DNA from 2 places in the Streptomyces sp. NBC_01460 genome. Region 2 is predicted to be linked to the other one. Evidence: predicted binding sites of a transcription regulator. Region 2 holds the regulator's gene; the other holds the start of a gene.
What was found. Region 2 encodes HspR, which represses chaperone genes until heat shock. Its sites were predicted from a motif close to TTGAGNNNNNNNNNCTCAA; they were not measured.
Positions count from the first base shown of each region.

Region 1 (9,980 bases), 1.6 Mb from region 2:
CCTGGCTCCGGACGGGCAGGCCGGTGAACGGGTCGATCTGCTGCTGCGGCTCGGTGCCGGGCACGGCGAGCGCGGCCAGGAGCAGCCCCCTGGTGGCGGAGGCCTGTTCCACCGCGCTGCCCAGCGCGAGCGGCGCGCGGGTGGCGTCGGCGGCCCGCGGCGGGGTCTTCTCGGCGAGGTCGTCGGCGAGGTCGTGGAGCTTCGCGATGACCTCGGAGTAGGCCTGGTAGGCCTCCGTCGCCGAGCCCTTGCCGGTGAGGGCGGTCCGGCGGAGCGAGGGGATCTCGGCGAGGTCCCGGCGCAGCGCCGCGGGGGCGGCCTCCCGGATCTCGTCGGCCTGCTGGTCGACGCGGGCCGCGGGGCCCGTGGTGCCGTCCTCGGCGTCCTTCTCCTCACGGCCGCCCGCGATGTGGGCGGTGACCTCGTCGCGCTCGTCCGCGAGGGAGTGCGCGAGGGTGATCGCCTGCTGGTTCAGCTCGGCGAGCGTGACCAGCCGCTGGGACTCGTTGAGATCGGAGGATGCGCCGAGGGCCGCCGGGGCGCCCGCCGCGATGACGGTGATCCCCACGACGGCGACGCCGGCGACGAGCCGGCTGCGTACCCGCACGGTCCGCTTGGCGGCACCCGCTGCCTGAGGCATCGCCCCGGACTCCTCGCGCGTGCTGTCCTTGCTCCGAGGCCGCTTCTTCTGCACCGGTGCTCGCAATCTTGACTCGTCCGCCCTTGAAGCAGAGGTGACGCGCAGTCACGTGAATGGGCGCCCCGCCCTGGTGGGCACCGTACGGCTTCTGACCATTCCAGCGCTTTTGGGAGGGGAGCCGCGCATCAACCGCTCCGCCACTCGAACGAGTGAACATCAATCCGGAGTTGGCGAACAAGTCTCCCCACGCGCGCCTCCGGGCATGCACGGACCACCGGGTGGAACTTCGGGCCAGGCTTTGGGAGTATGCCCGCCCGCATATGCGGGGAGCCGCGGATCCCACGCCTGGTGGCCATTCTGACCTGCTGGTACGGTCCAACCCCGTGATCGTGCAGGCTCCGTGAAGGCATCGTGCAGACTGACCGGATGCGCATCGAACTCACCACCGAGCCGGGTGACCCCGAACGCCCCAACGAGGACTGGGTATCGACCGTGACCCCTGCGGAAGGCCGGGGTGGCGCGCTCGTCCTGCTGGACGGCGTGACACCTCCCGTCGGCAGCGACGGCTGTGTGCACTCCGTTCCGTGGTTCACGGCGCGGCTCGGGGGCGCCCTGGCCGAACTGTCCGCTTCGCGGAGGGATCTGACGCTCACCGAGATCCTCGCGAAGTCCATCCGGCGCACCGCCGACACGCACCGTTCCCTCTGTGACCTTTCTCACGTCCGCACGCCTCAGGCGACCGTGGTCCTGGCGCGTTGGGACGACGAGCGGGTCGAGCACCTGGTGCTCTCCGACTCGGCCCTGCTCGTCGAGGGGCCCGACGGCGCGGTCAGGCCGCTGCTCGACGACCGGCTCGACCGGCTACCGCCGGGCTCGCTCGCCTCGGAGGAGATCGCGGACGCGCGCGTGCGGAACAAGGAGGGCGGCTTCTTCACGGCCGCCGCCGACCCCCTGGTGGCGTCACGCGCGGTGACCGGCGAGACCCCCCGGGCGGAGGTCAGGGCGCTGGCGGCGCTGACCGACGGGGCGAGCCGCTGGACGGAGAAGTTCCGGGAGGGCGACTGGAAGGCCACCCTGGGAGTGCTGCGCAAGGAGGGGCCCCAGGGGCTGATCGACCGCGTCAGGGAGCTGGAGCGGGCCGACACCGACCGGGTGTACCTGCGCCGCGGCAAGACGCATGACGACGCGACAGCGGTCCTCGTCGAGCTGTAGCGGCCCCGCTCCGCACCCGGGCGCGCCTCACTCCTCGGCGCGCTCGTTGAAGTGGTGCAGCAGGCGCGCCAGTTCCGCGACCTCGGTCCGGTCCCAGCCCGCGAGATTCCGGGCGTAACGGCCGCGCCGGGCGTCACGGACGCTGCGGAAGCGCGCGAGGCCCTCGTCGGTGAGGCCGACCAAGGAGGCGCGGGCGTCCGCGGGGTCGGTCTCCCGCGCCACCAGACCGAGGCCCTCCAGGGCCCGCAGCTGCCGGCTCATGGTCGCCTTGCCCACCCCGAAGTAGGCGGCGAGATCCGTGGCGCGCTGACGCCCGGCCGACTCCAGCCGTACGAGGAGCCCGTACGCCGCGGCTTCCAGATTCGGATGGACCTCCCGGGCCATCTCCCCCGACGTGGCCCGCGCGCGGCGCAGGAAGACCGCCAACTCCCGCTCCAGCGCGAGGAACTCATGGTCCACGCCGCTCCCGGCCACCACGCCGGGTTCACTGCCGCTTCCGCTCCCGTGCACGTCAGCACCCCTCATACGCTTTCCCGCCGATGAAATTCTCTTTCAACTCCGGTCATCGCCGCAGCTGGGCCAGTATTTCGCAGGCGCGGGCCTCCGGCGGCTGCCAGGCCCTGGCACGGGACACGGGTCCGCGTCCGTAGCGACGCGGATGCCCTGGGCGGGACGTCCGCACCGCCCGCCACACACACCGTCGACGGTCCCCCTCCCTCCACTATGCACTGCACGTATACGCACTATGTATAGTCGCGGCGTGCCGCACCACCGGTGTGCGGCCGAGCCCTGGGGAGTGACGTGCTGTGTCTGTTGTGCCCGGAAAGATGACGCCCTTCGGCGCGGGGTTGGCCGCCGCCCTCGTGACGCTGCTCACGCTGACGCTCGGCGGCTGCTCGATGGAGACCACGGCTCCCGGGTCCGCCCGCGGCGACGCCGCGTCCGACGCCAAGGGCTCGTTCGGACCGGTGGACTGTCGCAGGGCCAAGTGCATCGCGCTGACCTTCGACGCGGGGCCCGCGGAGGACACCCCGCACCTGCTGGACGTCCTCAAGGAGAAGAAGGTGCCGGCCACGTTCTTCCTGCTGGGGAGGAACCACGTGCTGAAGCACCCGGAGACGGTGCGGCGCATCGCGGCCGAGGGCCACGAGGTCGCCAACCACACCTGGTCGCACGAGATCCTGACGGGGCGGAAGCCGGACGAGATTCGAGCCGAACTGGAGAAGACCCAGCTGGCGATCGAGAGGATCACCGGGAGGAAGCCCCGGCTGATGCGGCCTCCGCAGGGCCGTACCGACGACACCGTCTCCGGGATCTGCGAGGAGCTCGGACTCTCCCAGGTCCTGTGGAGCGCGACCGCCAAGGACTACTCCACGAACGACTCCGCGCTGATCAGGAAGCGGATACTCGACCAGGCCGGCAAGGACGGGATCATCCTGCTGCACGACATCTACAAGGGGACGGTGCCCGCGGTCCCGGGCATCATCGACACCCTGAAGAAGCGGGGCTTCACCTTCGTGACCGTCCCGCAGCTGATGGCCCCCGCCGAGCCCCGGCCCGGCACGGTCTACCGCCCCTGACCGGCCCCTGGCCCCTCGCCGCGCCGGGAGCCGCACGCGGAACGGTCCGCCCTCCAGGAGGAGGACGGACCGTCCGTACCGGCCGTCGGCATGGTGCCGCGCCCGTCACTGCGTGACGCCTACGCGGCGGCCGGGAGCCTGTCCCTCACCCCGGCCGAGGCCGGGGCGAGCGCGATCTCCAGCACCTGGCGGACATCGGTCACCGGGTGGACCTCCAGGGTGTCGAGGACCTCGGCCGGGACGTCGTCCAGGTCGGCCTCGTTGCGCTGGGGGATCACCACGGTGGTGATGCCCGCGCGGTGGGCGGCCAGCAGCTTCTGCTTCAGACCGCCGATCGGCAGCACCCGCCCGGTCAGTGAGACCTCGCCGGTCATCGCCACGTCGGTACGGACCAGCCGTCCGGAGAGCAGCGAGGCCAGCGCGGTCGTCAGGGTGATGCCGGCACTCGGGCCGTCCTTGGGGACCGCGCCCGCCGGGAAGTGGATGTGCACGCCCCGGTCCTTGAGGTCGGCGACCGGAAGCTCCAGCTCCGCTCCGTGCGAGCGCAGGAAGCTCAGCGCGATCTGCGCCGACTCCTTCATCACGTCGCCCAGCTGACCGGTCAGGGTCAGCCCGGACGCACCGGTCTCCGGATCGGCGAGCGACGCCTCGACGAACAGCACGTCGCCGCCGGCTCCCGTCACCGCGAGCCCGGTGGCCACGCCGGGCACCGCGGTGCGGCGCTCGGCCGGGTCCTGCGCGGACTCGGGTACGTGGTGCGGCCGTCCGATCAGACCCCGCAGGTCCTGCTCGGACACCGTGGACGGGAGCTCCCGCTCGCCCAGTTCGTGCTGGGCCGCGACCTTGCGGAGCAGCCGCGCGACGGCCCGCTCCAGGTTCCGCACCCCGGCCTCCCGGGTGTACTCGCCCGCCAGCTTGCGCAGCGCGGACTCGTCGAGGTCCACCTCGTCCTTCTCCAGACCCGCTCGCTCCAGCTGGCGCGGGAGCAGGTGGTCCCGGGCGATGACGACCTTCTCGTCCTCGGTGTAGCCGTCCAGGGTGACCAGCTCCATGCGGTCGAGCAGGGCCTCCGGGATGGAGTCGAGGACATTGGCCGTGGCCAGGAACACGACGTCGCTGAGGTCGAGTTCGACCTCCAGGTAGTGATCCCGGAAGGTGTGGTTCTGCGCCGGGTCGAGCACTTCGAGCAACGCGGCCGCCGGGTCGCCCCGGAAGTCCGAACCGACCTTGTCGATCTCGTCGAGCAGGACGACCGGGTTCATCGAACCGGCCTCCTTGATCGCCCGGACGATGCGCCCCGGAAGCGCGCCGACGTACGTACGCCGGTGGCCCCGGATCTCCGCCTCGTCCCGGACACCGCCGAGCGCGACCCGGACGAACTTGCGTCCCATGGAGTGCGCGACGCTCTCCCCGAGGGAGGTCTTCCCCACACCGGGCGGGCCGACCAGCGCCAGCACCGCGCCGCCGCGCCGGCCGCCGACCACACCGAGGCCGCGGTCCGCGCGGCGCTTGCGCACCGCGAGGTACTCGGTGATGCGCTCCTTCACGTCCTGCAGACCCGCGTGTTCGGCGTCGAGGACCTGCTGGGCGCCGCGGATGTCGTAGGCGTCCTCGGTCCGCTCGGTCCAGGGGAGCTCCAGGACGGTGTCCAGCCAGGTCCGGATCCAGGACCCCTCGGGGCTCTGGTCGGAGGAGCGCTCCAGCTTCTCGACCTCCTTGAGGGCGGCCTCACGGACGTGCTCGGGGAGATCCGCCGCCTCGACGCGGGTCCGGTAGTCGCCGGACTCGTCCTCCGGATCGCCGTTGAGCTCGGAGAGCTCCTTGCGCACGGCGTCGAGCTGGCGCCGCAGCAGGAATTCGCGCTGCTGCTTGTCGACGCCGTCCTGGACGTCCTTGGCGATGGACTCGGCTACGTCCTGTTCGGCGAGGTGCTCGCCGAGCCACTGGACGGCCAGCTTCAGGCGGGCGACCGCGTCCGCGGTCTCCAGCAGCTGGACCTTCTGGGCGGTGGTGAGGAAGGGCGAGTAACCGGAGTTGTCGGCGAGGGCGGAGATGTCCTCGATCTGCTGGACCCGGTCGACGACCTGCCAGGCACCGCGCTTCTTCAGCCAGCTGGTCGCGAGGGCCTTGTACTCCTTGGCGAGCTCGGCGGCCGAGCCCGGCAGGGGGTCGGGGAGGGACACGTCGATCCGGGTGCCCTCCACCCACAGGGCGTTCCCGGGCCCACTGGTCCCGGCACCGATCCTGACCCGGTCACGCGCCCGGATCAGGGCGCCCGGGTCACCGTCCGACAGGCGTCCGACCTGTTCGACGGTGCCCAGGACGCCGGTCCCGGTGTAGTTCCCGTCGATACGCGGCACGAGCAGCACCTCGGGCTTGCCGCCCCCGGGCCGCGCGACGGCCTGCGCTGCCTCCACGGCTGCGCGCACCTCCGCGTCCGACAGGTCGAGCGGCACCACCATTCCGGGCAGTACGACCTCGTCGTCCAGCGGCAGCACGGGCAGGTCGATCGGCGTGGACGCCTTGGTCGCGTTGGACTCTGCAGTCATGATCTCCCCTTCGGCAGGCAAGTTGAGCTATGTGGACTCAATGCTTGTGAGCCCTTACATGTTCCCCGGACCGTGTTCGCTCTCAGCGATCGTCCACGCCACCCGCCCCCACCTGCGCCGTTCCGGGGCCACGCCAGGTCCCGCTCCGAGCACCCGCCTCTACCGCAGCACCCGGCCGGCCACCGCCATTCCCGGCACGTCCGGGCCGGAGCCGCAGACCGCCCCGTCCGCCGGGAGGGTGACACCCCGGGAAACCGGTGGTCCAGGGACACGAGGCCGAGGAAGGATGGACCGCCGACGAACGCCCTGCCCCCTGCCGGAGAACCGGAGACCGCGCCATGCCCGTCACAGACGCCCCCAGCCCCGTCGTCCTCGACCGGCGCGACGGGCCGTTCGGCGAAGTGGTCCTGCGTCAGCGCGGCGACGACTTCGAGATCATCGCCAACGGGTGCTTCCTGATGGACACCTCCGACGGGCGCTCCGAACGCCTCCTCGTCGACGCGGCACTCGCCGCCCTGCCTGCCGGGCGGCCGGATCCGTCGGTGCTGATCGGCGGGCTCGGCGTCGGGTTCTCCCTGGTGCGCGCGGCCGACGAGCCCCGCTGGGGCCGCATCGCGGTCGTCGAGCGGGAGCGGGCCGTCGTCGACTGGCACCTCGACGGACCGCTCGGCCGGATCTCCGGGCCGGCGCTGGCCGATCCGCGCACCGAGATCCTCCGCGCGGACCTCGTGACCCACCTCCTGGCGACCACGGAGCGTTACGACGCCCTGTGCCTGGACATCGACAACGGCCCCGACTGGACCGTCACCCAGGACAACGAAAGCCTCTACTCGCCCGCCGGTCTCGCGGTCTGCCGGGAGCGTCTGACGCCCGGCGGAGTCCTCGCCGTGTGGTCCGCGCAGCCGTCCCCGGACTTCGGGAAAGCCTTGCGGAATGCCGGATTCCACGCAGTAACGACCGAAGAAGTAGCCGTTGCCCGAGGTGTTCCGGACGTGGTCCATCTCGCACTCCGGAGCGACTGAACCCCCACCCGGTATGCGCATCCCGGTCCTGCCACGGATCAGGCACCACAACTCCGCCGATCCGTCTCCTTTCCGCGGGTAACACCTTCACGACGGACAACACCCTGCGTAGCCGAGAGGCGTCCTCTGCCTTTACGCTGCTGACCGGCACAAGGGATCACCGACGAAATCCACAAGCGACAACCGTGCCTCCGGGGGAATGGCCTCCGCGAGAACGGGCAGGGGCGGGGCGATGGAACAGACACACACCACCCACAACGGCGTCGCGGCCACCCCCGGGGCTCAGCGCCGGGTGCTGGTGGTCGAGGACGACGCGACAATCGTCGACGCCATTTCCGCCCGGCTGCGGGCCGAGGGCTTCCTGGTGCAGACCGCACTGGACGGGCCGGCGGCCGTGGACGCGGCCGAGGCCTGGCAGCCCGATCTGATGGTGCTCGACATCATGCTTCCGGGCTTCGACGGCCTGGAGGTCTGCCGTCGCGTGCAGGCGCAGCGCCCCGTACCGGTGCTGATGCTCACCGCACGCGACGACGAGACCGACATGCTGGTCGGGCTCGGGGTCGGCGCCGACGACTACATGACCAAACCGTTCTCCATGCGGGAGCTGGCGGCCCGGGTCCACGTGCTGCTGCGCCGGGTCGAGCGGGCCGCGCTGGCCGCGGTGACGCCGCGCAGCGGCATCCTCCGCCTCGGCGAGCTGGAGATCGACCACGCGCAGCGCCGCGTCCGGGTGCGCGCCGACGACGTCCACCTCACGCCGACCGAGTTCGACCTGCTGGTCTGCCTGGCCAACACACCGCGTGCGGTGCTGTCCCGGGAACAGCTGCTGGCCGAGGTCTGGGACTGGGCCGACGCCTCCGGGACCCGTACGGTCGACAGCCACATCAAGGCGCTGCGCCGGAAGATCGGCGCCGAGCGGATCCGCACCGTGCACGGCGTCGGCTACGCCCTGGAGACACCCGCGCCATGACGCGGCCCGGCTCAGGACTGCGGCCGTTCTCGATCAAGGCCAAGCTGGGCACGCTCGTGGTGGTCTCCGTGTTCATCACGACCGGACTGCTGATCGTCGCCCTGCGGACCAGGACCGAATTCCGGTTCATCACGGTCTTCTCGGTGATCGCCACCCTGCTGATCACCCAGTTCGTGGCGCACGGACTGACCGCGCCGCTGGACGAGATGCGCGCCGTGGCGCGGTCGATCTCGCACGGCGACTACACGAGACGCGTGAGCGGCGCCGGACGCCGCGACGAGCTCGGCGACCTGGCGCAGACGATCAACCGCATGGCGGACGATCTGGAGGCGGAGGACCGGCACCGCAAGGAGCTGGTGGCCAATGTCTCCCATGAGCTGCGCACACCCATCGCCGCACTCAGAGCCGTGCTGGAGAACGTGGTGGACGGGGTGTCCGCCGCGGACCCCGAGACGATGCGCACGGCCCTGAAACAGACCGAGCGCCTCGGCCGGCTGGTGGAGACCCTGCTGGACCTCTCCCGGCTGGACAACGGGGTGGTGGCCATCAAGGCGCGCCGCTTCGAGGTGTGGCCCTACCTGTCGGGCGTGCTGAAGGAGGCGAATCTCGCAGCCTCCCAGCGCCGCCTCTCCTCAGGTTCCGGCAACCACTCCCGTACGGACGTCCATCTGCATCTCGACGTGTCACCGCCCGAGCTGACGGCGCACGCGGACGCGGAACGCCTGCACCAGGTGGTCGCCAACCTCATCGACAACGCCGTCAAGCACAGCCCCCCGCACGGCCGGGTCACGGTGCTGGCGCGGCGCGGGGAGTATCCCGAGTCGCTGGAGCTGGAGGTCGTCGACGAGGGGCCCGGCATCCCGGAGGCGGAGCGCCACCGGGTCTTCGAGCGCTTCAACCGCGGCCAGGCGCCCTCCCCACACGGCCCCGGCAGCGACGGCGGTACGGGGCTCGGGCTCGCCATCGCCCGCTGGGCCGTGGATCTCCACGGCGGCCGCATCGGCGTGGCCGAATCCGCCCGTGGCTGCCGAATCCAGGTCACTCTTCCGGGCATGCATCAGCTGCACGATTGACCCCGCGTTCGAAGCGGAGGGCCCCGTTTCTCCTTCCAGGCCGGGAAAGAGATACGGTCGAAGGGGCCGTACCACCGGCCTCGCGTACCCGAAGGGCAGCGGAACCCTGCTTGTTTCCCGCCATTTCATGCGCCGAAACCCGGCTTCCGATGTGATGTGCACGACGAAGACCGGCCCGGCCTGCACGTAACGGCTGCGGAGGCGTAGCCTTGATTTCCGCTGTCCATCACCTTGTGAAGCGGAAGAGGGCGGTTGCCGCCGTGTCGTCTCAGTCCCCCAGTAACTCGAGCATCTCGACCGATCAAGAAGCAGGCTCCGGGTCCAACCCGGCGGCCGCTTTCGGCCCCAATGAGTGGCTCGTCGACGAGATCTACCAGCAGTACCTCCAGGATCCGAATTCGGTCGACCGTGCCTGGTGGGACTTCTTCGCCGACTACAAGCCGGGTACGTCCGGCACGGCGGACAAGCCCGTCCCCGCACCTGCGGGAGCGGTGACCCCGGCTCCGGCCGCCACCGCTGCGAGCGCAGTGAACAACACCGCTCCGGCGCAGGCCGCGGCGCAGGCTCCGGCCGCGCCCCCGGCTGCCCCTGCCGCACCCGCGGCCGCCGCACCGGCGGCTCCGGCCGCCCCCGCCAAGGCAGCGCCCGCGAAGGCGGCCCCGGCCGCCGCGAAGGCGGACGCCTCCACCGAGGCCCCGGCCGGCCCCGAGTACGTGACGCTGCGCGGCCCGTCGGCCGCCGTCGCGAAGAACATGAACGCCTCGCTGGAGCTGCCGACGGCGACGTCCGTCCGCGCCGTGCCGGTGAAGCTGCTCTTCGACAACCGCATCGTCATCAACAACCACCTGAAGCGGGCGCGTGGCGGGAAGATCTCCTTCACGCACCTCATCGGGTACGCGATGGTGCAGGCCCTCAAGGCCATGCCGTCGATGAA
Region 1 is NZ_CP109473.1:5,613,697-5,623,676, reverse strand. Features, by position in the region: gene OG488_RS25545 (sensor histidine kinase) at 1-694, opposite strand, end outside; gene OG488_RS25540 (protein phosphatase 2C domain-containing protein) at 1,067-1,852, shown strand; gene OG488_RS25535 (MarR family winged helix-turn-helix transcriptional regulator) at 1,880-2,377, opposite strand; gene OG488_RS25530 (polysaccharide deacetylase family protein) at 2,680-3,432, shown strand; gene lon (endopeptidase La) at 3,552-5,981, opposite strand; gene OG488_RS25520 (spermidine synthase) at 6,320-7,003, shown strand; gene OG488_RS25515 (response regulator transcription factor) at 7,236-7,973, shown strand; gene OG488_RS25510 (HAMP domain-containing sensor histidine kinase) at 7,970-9,046, shown strand; gene OG488_RS25505 (multifunctional oxoglutarate decarboxylase/oxoglutarate dehydrogenase thiamine pyrophosphate-binding subunit/dihydrolipoyllysine-residue succinyltransferase subunit) at 9,307-9,980, shown strand, end outside.
Region 1: lon (endopeptidase La) is a predicted target of HspR. The motif match lies at 6,004-6,022, and genes of this name have one in related genera.

Region 2 (9,980 bases):
TCTTCTCCCCCGCCTCCACGACGATGTCTCACCCGAGCCCCCCAACGCCACTGGGACGATGCATCATGTTCCTGCATGTTCAGGAACCTGGGGGGTGGAGATATGACCACAAGTGACACAACACAGACACATCCTCACGGGGTCACCGAACTATGCGAAGAGGGAAAGCGTCTTTACGCCAGCGCGTTGCGCTCGGGGCGGATCTCCCGCTCGGAGGTGAGTCCCGCACCCTGCCTGATGGACTTCGCACTCCTGCACCCGGACCCGGACGATACGACATGGCTCCGGCCCGTTCCGCCGTCCGCCGCCCTCGCCCAGCGCCTGCACCCCTTGGAACGCGAGATCAAGGAGCGCCGGCGGCGCTCCGTCGAACTGGCGGAGTCCTTCGAGATGTTCATGGACATCAGCGCCCAGGACCCCCCGACGACCCACGCCATCACGGTGCTCGAGGGCGGCAACAGGATCAACGCGGCGCTGGACCTCGCCACGGCCGAGTGCCACACGGAGGTGCTCACCGTCCAGCCCGGCGGGGACCGGGGCGAGGACCGGCTCAGCGAGGGCCTGGAGCGGGCCCTCTCGGTGGTCAACCGGGGCGTCAGCATGCGCACGCTCTACCAGCACACCGTCCGCCACAGTCAGGGCACGCTGGCCTACGCCGCCCGCCTCGCCCAGGACAAGGTGGAGATACGCACGCTGGAGGAACTCATCGAGCGTCTCCTCGTCTTCGACCGGACGGTCGCCTTCATACCCGCCCAGAACGACGACCAGGTCGCCCTGGAACTCCGCCACCCCGGCCTCGTCAACTACCTGGTGAAGGTTTTCGAACAGCTGTGGAGCCGAGCGTCCCCGCTGCTCGGGGAAGCCCGCTACGACCCGCCGACCAAGGGGATCAGCGGTGTCCAGCGTTCCATAGCGCAGCTCCTCGTCGAAGGGCATGTGGACGATTCCATAGCCCGCCGGCTCGGCATGAACGTACGCACCTGCAGGGCCCACGTGGCGAAGCTGTCCGCCACCCTGGGCAGCACGAGCCGCGCCCAGCTCGGGTACCTGATCGCGCGGTCAGGAATTCTGGACCAGGAATCCTGACCGTGCGCCCACCCGGAACATCCCCACCCCGGACCGAGGGCGCGACCGCGCACCGGGGGAGAGCACGGTGGCGCACGGATGTGCCGGGAGAGTCCCCTGCACTCCCGGCAGCTCCACACTCCCCCCTGAGCCGCGCGTGCACCACGGTCATGTTGTTGCAGTGCAGGAAGTGAGGGGTGGTCACATCACGACCGACGAGGCAAACCCGGCCCATTCGCACGGACCGGCGGAGCTCTGTGCCACCGGCCTGCGCCTGTACGAGGAGGCGTTGGCCGCGGGGCGCATCCTCCGCGCCGGGCTCACGGACGCTCCCTGCCTGATCGACATGGGACTCGTCCGGTCCCAGCCGGGCGACGCCGCGTGGATGCGCCCCGTGCCACCGTCCGCCGCCCTGGCCCACCTGCTCCAGCCGATCACCCGCGAACTGGACGAACGCGTCCAGCTGGCCGCCGCGCTCAGTCGCTCGCTGACCCCCCTGGCATCGGTCGCGAGCGCCGATCCCGACCTGGCGATCACGCTCCTGGAAGGGAACCCGGCGATCGAGGCGGCCCTGCGGGAGGCCAGCGCCGCCGTCAGCGAACAGGTCCTCACGGCCCAGCCCGGCAGCGACCGGCCCCGGAAGGGGATCCAGGGGGGAATCGACAACGCCAGGACGGCCATCGGGCGCGGAGCCCGGCTCCGGCACATCTACCAGCACCCGGCGCGCTACAGCACCACCGTCCGGGACTACCTCGCCCAGATCTCCCCCGAGGACCTGCGGGTGCGGACCACGGAGCTGACCGTGGAACGGCTGATCATCTTCGACCGCAGCGTCGCCTTCATCCCCGCGGCGCCCGACCGCCGGACCGCCCTCCGCATCCGGCACCCCTCGCTCGTCGACTACCTGATCCAGGTCTACGAGGTCCTCTGGGCCGGGGCCACGCCCTTCGCCCAGCAACTGCCGTCCTCCGCCCCGGGCGTCCAGGTCACAGCCGTCCAGCAGAGCGTCGCCCGCCTGCTCGCCGAGGGACACGTCGACGACGTCGTGGCGCGCAAGCTGGGCATCAGCGTCCGCACCTGCCGCTCCCACATCGCCCGGCTCATGCAGGCTCTCGGGGCCACGAGCCGCACCCATCTCGGGGTCCTCATCGTGCACGCCGGCATCGTGGAGGCCCCCGGCACACGCGAAGGGCCCGCCACCGAGTCCTGAGACTCCGGGCGGGCCCTGTCCGGCCTGCTCAGTCCTTCGGCCTCTTCGGCCGCCAGACCACCAGGGCGCCGGTCTGCTGCACGTCCTGGTACGGCACCAGGTCGCGCCGGTAGGAGGCGTGCACCTGGGCCTCACGCTGCTGCATGGCCACGGCCGCGCCGTCCACCGCCGCCGAGAGCTCGGCGACGCGCTGCTGGAGCGCGGCGACCTGGTTCTCCAGCTCGATGATGCGCTTGATGCCGGCGAGGTTGATGCCCTCGTCCTGCGACAGCTGCTGCACGGTGCGCAGCAGCTCGATGTCACGGGCCGAGTAGCGCCGGCCACGCCCGGCCGTACGGTCCGGCGAGACCAGGCCGAGACGGTCGTACTGGCGCAGTGTCTGCGGGTGCAGGCCCGAGAGCTGGGCCGCGATCGAGATCACGTAGACCGGCGATTCGTCGGTCAGCTGGTACGGATTGCGTCGACGGCCGTCCATCTCAAGCTCCCTTCGCAGCCTGGAACAGCTCCGCCCGCGGGTCCTCCCCCGCGGTCGCCTTCCGGTAGGCCTCCAGCGCGTCCTGGGCGTCCGCGCCGAGGTCCGTGGGGACGGACACCTCCACGGTGACCAGGAGGTCGCCCCGGGTGCCGTCCTTGCGCACGGCGCCCTTGCCCCGGGCCCGCATGGTACGTCCGTTGGGCGTGCCGGCCGGGAGTTTCAGGGTGACCGGAGGCCCTCCGAGCGTCGGGACCTTCACCTCGCCGCCGAGCGCCGCCTCCGGGAAGGTGACGGGCACCGTGACGGTGAGGTTGTCGCCCTTGCGTCCGAAGACCGGGTGGGCGTCGACGTGGACGACGACGTACAGGTCGCCGGCCGGGCCGCCGCGCTCGCCCGGGCTGCCCTTGCCGCGCAGCCGGATCCGCTGGCCGTCCAGCACCCCCGCGGGGATCCTGACCTGCATCGTGCGGGCCGACTTCGCGCGGCCGCTGCCCTTGCAGACCTCGCAGGGGTCCTGGGCGATGAGGCCCCGGCCCTTGCAGTCCACGCAGGGATCGGTCAGCGAGAACCCGCCGCCGGTGCCGCGCGACACCTGTCCGGTGCCGACACAGGTCGGGCAGACCCTCGGGGTGCCGTTCTTGTCGCCGGTGCCCGAACACGCCTTGCACGGGGCCTGGCTGGACATCCGCAGCGGGACCGTGGCCCCGTCGACCGCCTCGGTGAAGCTGAGCGTCACCTCGGACTCGATGTCCTGGCCGCGGCGCGGCTGGACACGTGTGCCGCCGCCGCCCCGGTTGAACAGCCCGCCGAAGACGTCGCCGATGCCGCCACCGCCGAACCCTCCGGCGCCGGCGGTCTGGCCGCCGCCCGGGGCACCCCCGAAGAGGTCGCCCAGGTCGAAGTTGAAGTTGCCGCCCGCGCCGCCGGGACCCGCCCGGAAGCCTCCGTTGCCGAAGAGGGCGCGCGCCTCGTCGTACTCCTTGCGCTTCTTCGGGTCGCCGAGGACGTCGTTCGCCTCGGAGATCTCCTTGAAGCGCTCCTCGGCCTTGGCGTCACCCTTGTTGGCGTCCGGGTGGTACTCGCGGGCGAGCTTCCGGTACGCCTTCTTGACCTCGGCGTCGGTGGCGTCCTTGGGGACGCCGAGAACCTTGTAGTAGTCCTTCTCGACGAAGTCCTTCGTGCTCATCGACGTCCCTCCTTCCGGACGATCGGCCGTGCGGCCGGCCCCGTGGCCGGCCGCACGCCCCGTCGGTGTTCACCGCAGTGGTCGGACGGAATGTCAGACCTCTTCGGTGCCACCGCTCTCCTCGTCGTCTGCCTTCTCTTCCTTCGCCGCCGCGGGCGTGGCGCCCGGCTGCGGCTCGGCCACGGCCACCCGCGCGGGGCGGATGGTGCGCTCCCCGATGCGGTACCCAGGCTGCAGGATCGCCACGCAGGTCGTCTCGGTGACGTCCGGCGCGTACGAGTGCATCAGGGCCTCGTGGATCGTCGGGTCGAAGGGCTCGCCCTCCTTGCCGAACTGCTGGAGGCCCAGCTTCGCGACGACCGTCTCCAGGGATTCGGCCACCGACTTGAAGCCGCCCACGAGCTCGCCGTGCTCCCGGGCCCGCCCGACGTCGTCGAGGACGGGCAGGAGCTCGGTCAGCAGACCCGCCGCCGCGACCTCCTTGACCGTCACCCGGTCGCGCTCGACGCGGCGACGGTAGTTCTGGTACTCGGCCTGGAGCCGCTGGAGGTCGGCCGTCCGCTCACTGAGCGCGGTACGGACCTGGTCCAGCTGGGCCGTCAGGGCCGCTGTCTGCTGTACGTCCCCGGCCGGGGCCGCCGCCTCCTCCTCGGAGGGGGTGGCGGCCTTCGACTCGACGTCGTCGGAGTTGGCGCCGGAGGGGACGTCAGGCTTCTCGTCGAAGCCCGGAGTCTCCTCGGTCACGCCGCACCGCCCTTCTGGTCCTTCTCGTCGTCCACGATCTCGGCGTCGACGACGTCGTCGTCCTTGGCCTGACCGTCGCCCGGCGCCTCGGCACCCGGCTCGGCGCCCTCGGACTGGGCGTTGGCGTACATCGCCTGGCCCAGCTTCTGGGAGACGGCCGCGACCTTCTCGGTGGCGGTACGGATCTCGGCGGTGTCCTCGCCCTTGAGCTTCTCCTTCAGCTCGGTGAGCGCGGTCTCCACCTCCGTCTTCACGTCACCGGGGACCTTGTCCTCGTTGTCCTTGAGGAACTTCTCCGTCTGGTAGACGAGCTGCTCGCCCTGGTTGCGCGACTCGGCGGCCTCACGACGGCGGTGGTCCTCGTCGGCGTACTGCTCGGCCTCTTCGCGCATCCGGTTGACCTCGTCCTTCGGCAGCGAGGAGCCACCGGTGACGGTCATCTTCTGCTCCTTGCCGGTGCCGAGGTCCTTGGCGGCGACGTGCATGATGCCGTTGGCGTCGATGTCGAAGGCGACCTCGATCTGCGGCACGCCACGCGGGGCCGGCGGCAGGCCGGTGAGCTCGAACATCCCGAGCTTCTTGTTGTACGCCGCGATCTCGCGCTCGCCCTGGTAGACCTGGATCTGCACGGACGGCTGGTTGTCCTCGGCCGTCGTGAAGATCTCGGAACGCTTGGTCGGGATCGTGGTGTTGCGCTCGATGAGCTTGGTCATGATCCCTCCCTTGGTCTCGATGCCGAGGGACAGCGGGGTCACGTCGAGGAGCAGGACGTCCTTGACCTCACCCTTGAGGACGCCGGCCTGGAGCGAGGCGCCGATGGCGACGACCTCGTCCGGGTTCACACCCTTGTTGGCGTCCTGGCCGCCCGTGAGCTCCTTGACGAGCTCGGCGACGGCCGGCATACGGGTCGAGCCACCGACGAGAACGACGTGGTCGATCTCGGAGAGCTGGATGCCCGCGTCCTTGATGACGTTGTGGAAGGGGCTCTTGCAGCGGTCCAGGAGGTCCGCGGTCAGCTGCTGGAACTGCGAGCGCGTGAGCTTCTCGTCCAGGTGCAGCGGGCCCTCGGCGGACGCCGTGATGTAGGGCAGGTTGATGGTGGTCTCGGTCGAGGACGAGAGCTCGATCTTCGCCTTCTCCGCGGCCTCGCGGAGACGCTGGAGAGCCATCTTGTCCTTGGAGAGGTCCACGCCGTGCCCGTTGGCGAACTGCTTCACCAGGTAGTCGACGACCCGCTGGTCCCAGTCGTCACCACCGAGGTGGTTGTCACCGTTGGTGGCCTTCACCTCGACGACGCCGTCGCCGATCTCCAGGAGGGACACGTCGAAGGTGCCGCCACCGAGGTCGAAGACGAGGATCGTCTGGTCGTCCTTGTCGAGGCCGTACGCCAGGGCGGCGGCGGTCGGCTCGTTGACGATGCGCAGGACGTTCAGGCCCGCGATCTCACCGGCCTCCTTCGTCGCCTGACGCTCGGAGTCGTTGAAGTACGCCGGGACGGTGATCACCGCGTCGGCGACCTTCTCGCCCAGGTAGGACTCGGCGTCGCGCTTCAGCTTCTGCAGGATGAAGGCGCTCATCTGCTGCGGGTTGAAGTTCTTGCCGTCGATCTCGATCTTCCAGTCAGTGCCCATGTGGCGCTTGACCGAACGGATCGTCCTGTCGACGTTGGTGACCGCCTGGCGCTTGGCGACCTCGCCGACGAGCACCTCGCCGTTCTTGGCGAAGGCGACGACGGACGGCGTGGTCCTGGCGCCTTCGGCGTTGGTGATGACGGTGGGCTCGCCGCCTTCGAGAACGCTGACGACGGAGTTAGTCGTGCCCAGGTCGATGCCGACCGCACGTGCCATTTCAATTCCTCCAACTGACTACTTGAGTGGATCTGACTCAAGGATGCATGACACCCACCCCGGAGTCAAAGGACCTGAGCCACTTACGCTCAACTTATGTGCTCACACGCCCACTGACCTGGTGTTTTCCGCCCACCGGAACTGATCTGGACGCGTCGGGGCGGACGCGATCCGCGACACCCGGATGCGCGGCACGTCACACACACCACGTCCCACCCTCGCACCATGGGATCGTTCTGTCACAAAATGCAGCGAGACGGTCATACCGTCACACACGTCACCGACTTCGGGCAGGTGCCATGCGGTACGCGAAGCAGGCTGCGGCACGGCGGACTCGCCGTCCCGCCAGGTCCGCCAGGTCCGCCAGGTCCGCCATGACCAGGGCGGTGCGCGCCGTCGGCCGCTCCCCCCGTGCCGCCGCGGCGATCGCGTCGGCGGAGCGCGTCACCGGCGCCCTGGCGGCCGTCACCCTCAAGAGGAGCCTGGACATCGCGCTCGGCTCGGTGCTGCTGCTCCTCGCGTCCCCCGCACTCACCCTCGCCGCCCTCACCCTCTCCCTGCGGCCACCGTGCGGCCGGGGAGATGTTCTGACGCGCGAGACCCGGGTCGGCCTGGGCGGCCACCCCTTCGAACTGCGCTCACTGCGCACCCGGCGGCTCGGGCTCGGCGCCCTGTCCCGGCTGCCCCACGTCGTGAGGGGGGAGCTGTCCCTGGTCGGCCCGACGCCCCTCACACCGGACGAAACCGCCCTGCTCGGACCCGCCGCGGGGCACTGGCGGCAGAACCTCCGCCCCGGCCTGACCGGTCTGGCCCAGGTACGCGCCCGCTCCGGAATGCCCTGGGACGAACCCGCCCTCCTGGACGCGCACTACGCAGAGCATCATGGAACAGGGCTCGACCTGGCGATCCTGGCGCAATCCGTACGCATCCCCCTACGTGCGGCCGTACGCCGACGACGGAGCCGGGGGAAGGCTCACCTGAGCGACACAGATCACCGCCTGCCCGGCTACAGCGTGGCGGAATAAGTGGATAGTGTCAGCACAGACTGATTAAGTTACTGCTTAGTAATCACTTGTACGCGCTCGATCCCACCCTCGCAGGCCCGAGGAGCCCCCAAATGCAACTCGCCGCGATCATCGTGTCGCTGGTTCTGATCGTGGTCGGCGTGGCACTTTTCGCCCGCGCCCTCCTGCAGATCTACACCTTCATGCGGCTCGGCCAGAACGTGCCCGCAGGCACCCGCACCGATGAACCCGTGCAGCGCACCGTCACCGTGGCCAAGGAGTTCCTCGGCCACACCCGGATGAACCGCTGGGGCATCGTCGGTGTCGCGCACTGGTTCGTGGCGGTGGGCTTCTTCTCGCTGCTGCTGACGATCGTCAACGCCATCGGCCAGCTGTTCCAGGCCGACTGGCTGCTGCCGATCGTCGGCGAGTGGGCGCCGTACAACGTCTTCGTCGAGTTCATCGGGACGATGACGGTGCTCGGCATCGCGGTCCTGATCGTGATCCGCCAGCTCAGCAGGCCGGACAAGCCGGGCCGCAAGTCCCGCTTCGCGGGATCCAACTTCGGCCAGGCGTACTTCGTCGAGGCCGTCATCCTCATCGTCGGCGTCTGCATCTTCATGCTGCACGCCCTCGAAGGCGCCCAGCACCACGTGAACAGCTACGAGGCGTCGTTCTTCATCTCGTACCCGGTGGTCTCCTGGTTCAGGGGCATGGACCTCTCCACGCTCCAGAACCTCACGTACTTCTTCGCCGGCCTGAAGATCGCGACGTCCTTCATCTGGATGATCACGGTCGCCCTGAAGACCGACATGGGTGTCGCCTGGCACCGCTTCCTCGCCTTCCCGAACATCTGGTTCAAGCGGAACGCCGACGGCGCGGTCTCGCTCGGCGCCCTGCTGCCGATGACCTCGGGCGGCAAGGAGATCGACTGGGAGGACCCGGGCGAGGACGACACCTTCGGTGTCTCCCAGGTCGAGCAGTTCTCCTGGAAGGGCATCCTCGACTTCTCGACCTGCACCGAGTGCGGCCGCTGCCAGTCGCAGTGCCCCGCCTGGAACACCGGCAAGCCGCTCTCCCCGAAGCTCCTGATCATGTCCCTGCGCGACCACGCGCACGCCAAGGCGCCGTACCTGCTGGCCGGCGGCGGCAAGGACATGGAGGGCAACGAGAAGGCCACCGCGGAGCAGCTCAAGGACGTCCCCGCGGCCGCGCTCGCGGAGGCCGAGCGCCCCCTCATCGGCACCGCCGAGGAGAACGGCGTCATCGACCCCGACGTGCTGTGGTCCTGCACCACCTGCGGTGCGTGCGTGGAGCAGTGCCCGGTCGACATCGAGCACATCGACCACATCGTCGACATGCGCCGCTACCAGGTGATGATCGAGTCCGCGTTCCCGTCCGAGGCGGGCACGATGCTCAAGAACCTGGAGAAGAAGGGCAACCCCTGGGGGCTCGCCAAGAAGCAGCGCGTCGAGTGGACCAAGGAGGTCGACTTCGAGGTCCCGATCGTCGGCAAGGACGTCGAGGACCTCAGCGAGATCGACTACCTGTACTGGGTCGGCTGCGCGGGCGCCCTCGAGGACCGCGCCAAGAAGACGACGAAGGCCTTCGCGGAGCTCCTCCACATCGCGGGCGTCAAGTTCGCGATCATGGGCGGCGACGAGAAGTGCACCGGTGACTCCGCCCGCCGCCTCGGCAACGAGCCGCTGTTCCAGCAGCTCGGCCAGGAGAACGTCGCGATGCTCAACATGGCGTTCGGCGAGGACGACGAGGACGACTCCACCAAGAAGTCGAAGGCCTCGAAGAAGATCGTCGCGACCTGCCCGCACTGCTTCAACACCATCGCGAACGAGTACCCGCAGCTCGGCGGCGAGTACGAGGTCATCCACCACACGCAGCTGCTCCAGCACCTGGTGGACGAGGGCAAGCTGATCCCCGTGACGCCGGTCGAGGGTCTGATCACGTACCACGACCCCTGCTACCTGGGCCGTCACAACAAGATCTACACGCCCCCGCGCGAGATCATCGCGAAGGTCCCGGGTCTGCGGAACGAGGAGATGCACCGCCACAAGGAGCGCGGCTTCTGCTGCGGCGCCGGTGGTGCCCGGATGTGGATGGAGGAGCGGATCGGCAAGCGCATCAACAACGAGCGTGTCGACGAAGCCCTCTCGCTCAACCCGGACATCGTCTCCACCGCGTGCCCGTTCTGCCTCGTCATGCTGACCGACTCGGTCAACGGCAAGAAGAACGACGGTCAGGCGAAGGAGTCGGTACAGGTCGTCGACGTCTCGCAGCTGCTCCTGGAGTCGGTGAAGACACCCGCCGACCCGGCGGACGACGCGGAGACGGCCGACCAGCCGGAACCGGAGCCCGTCCAGTAACCGTCGTCTCCACCCACGGAAGCGGCCGGACCTGCCTCGGGGGCAGGACCGGCCGCTTCGGTCTGTCC
Region 2 is NZ_CP109473.1:4,014,690-4,024,669, forward strand. Features, by position in the region: gene OG488_RS17820 (helix-turn-helix transcriptional regulator) at 76-1,086, shown strand; gene OG488_RS17825 (helix-turn-helix transcriptional regulator) at 1,271-2,275, shown strand; gene OG488_RS17830 (heat shock protein transcriptional repressor HspR) at 2,304-2,750, opposite strand; gene dnaJ (molecular chaperone DnaJ) at 2,752-3,936, opposite strand; gene grpE (nucleotide exchange factor GrpE) at 4,030-4,680, opposite strand; gene dnaK (molecular chaperone DnaK) at 4,677-6,527, opposite strand; gene OG488_RS17850 (sugar transferase) at 6,902-7,552, shown strand; gene OG488_RS17855 ((Fe-S)-binding protein) at 7,645-9,912, shown strand.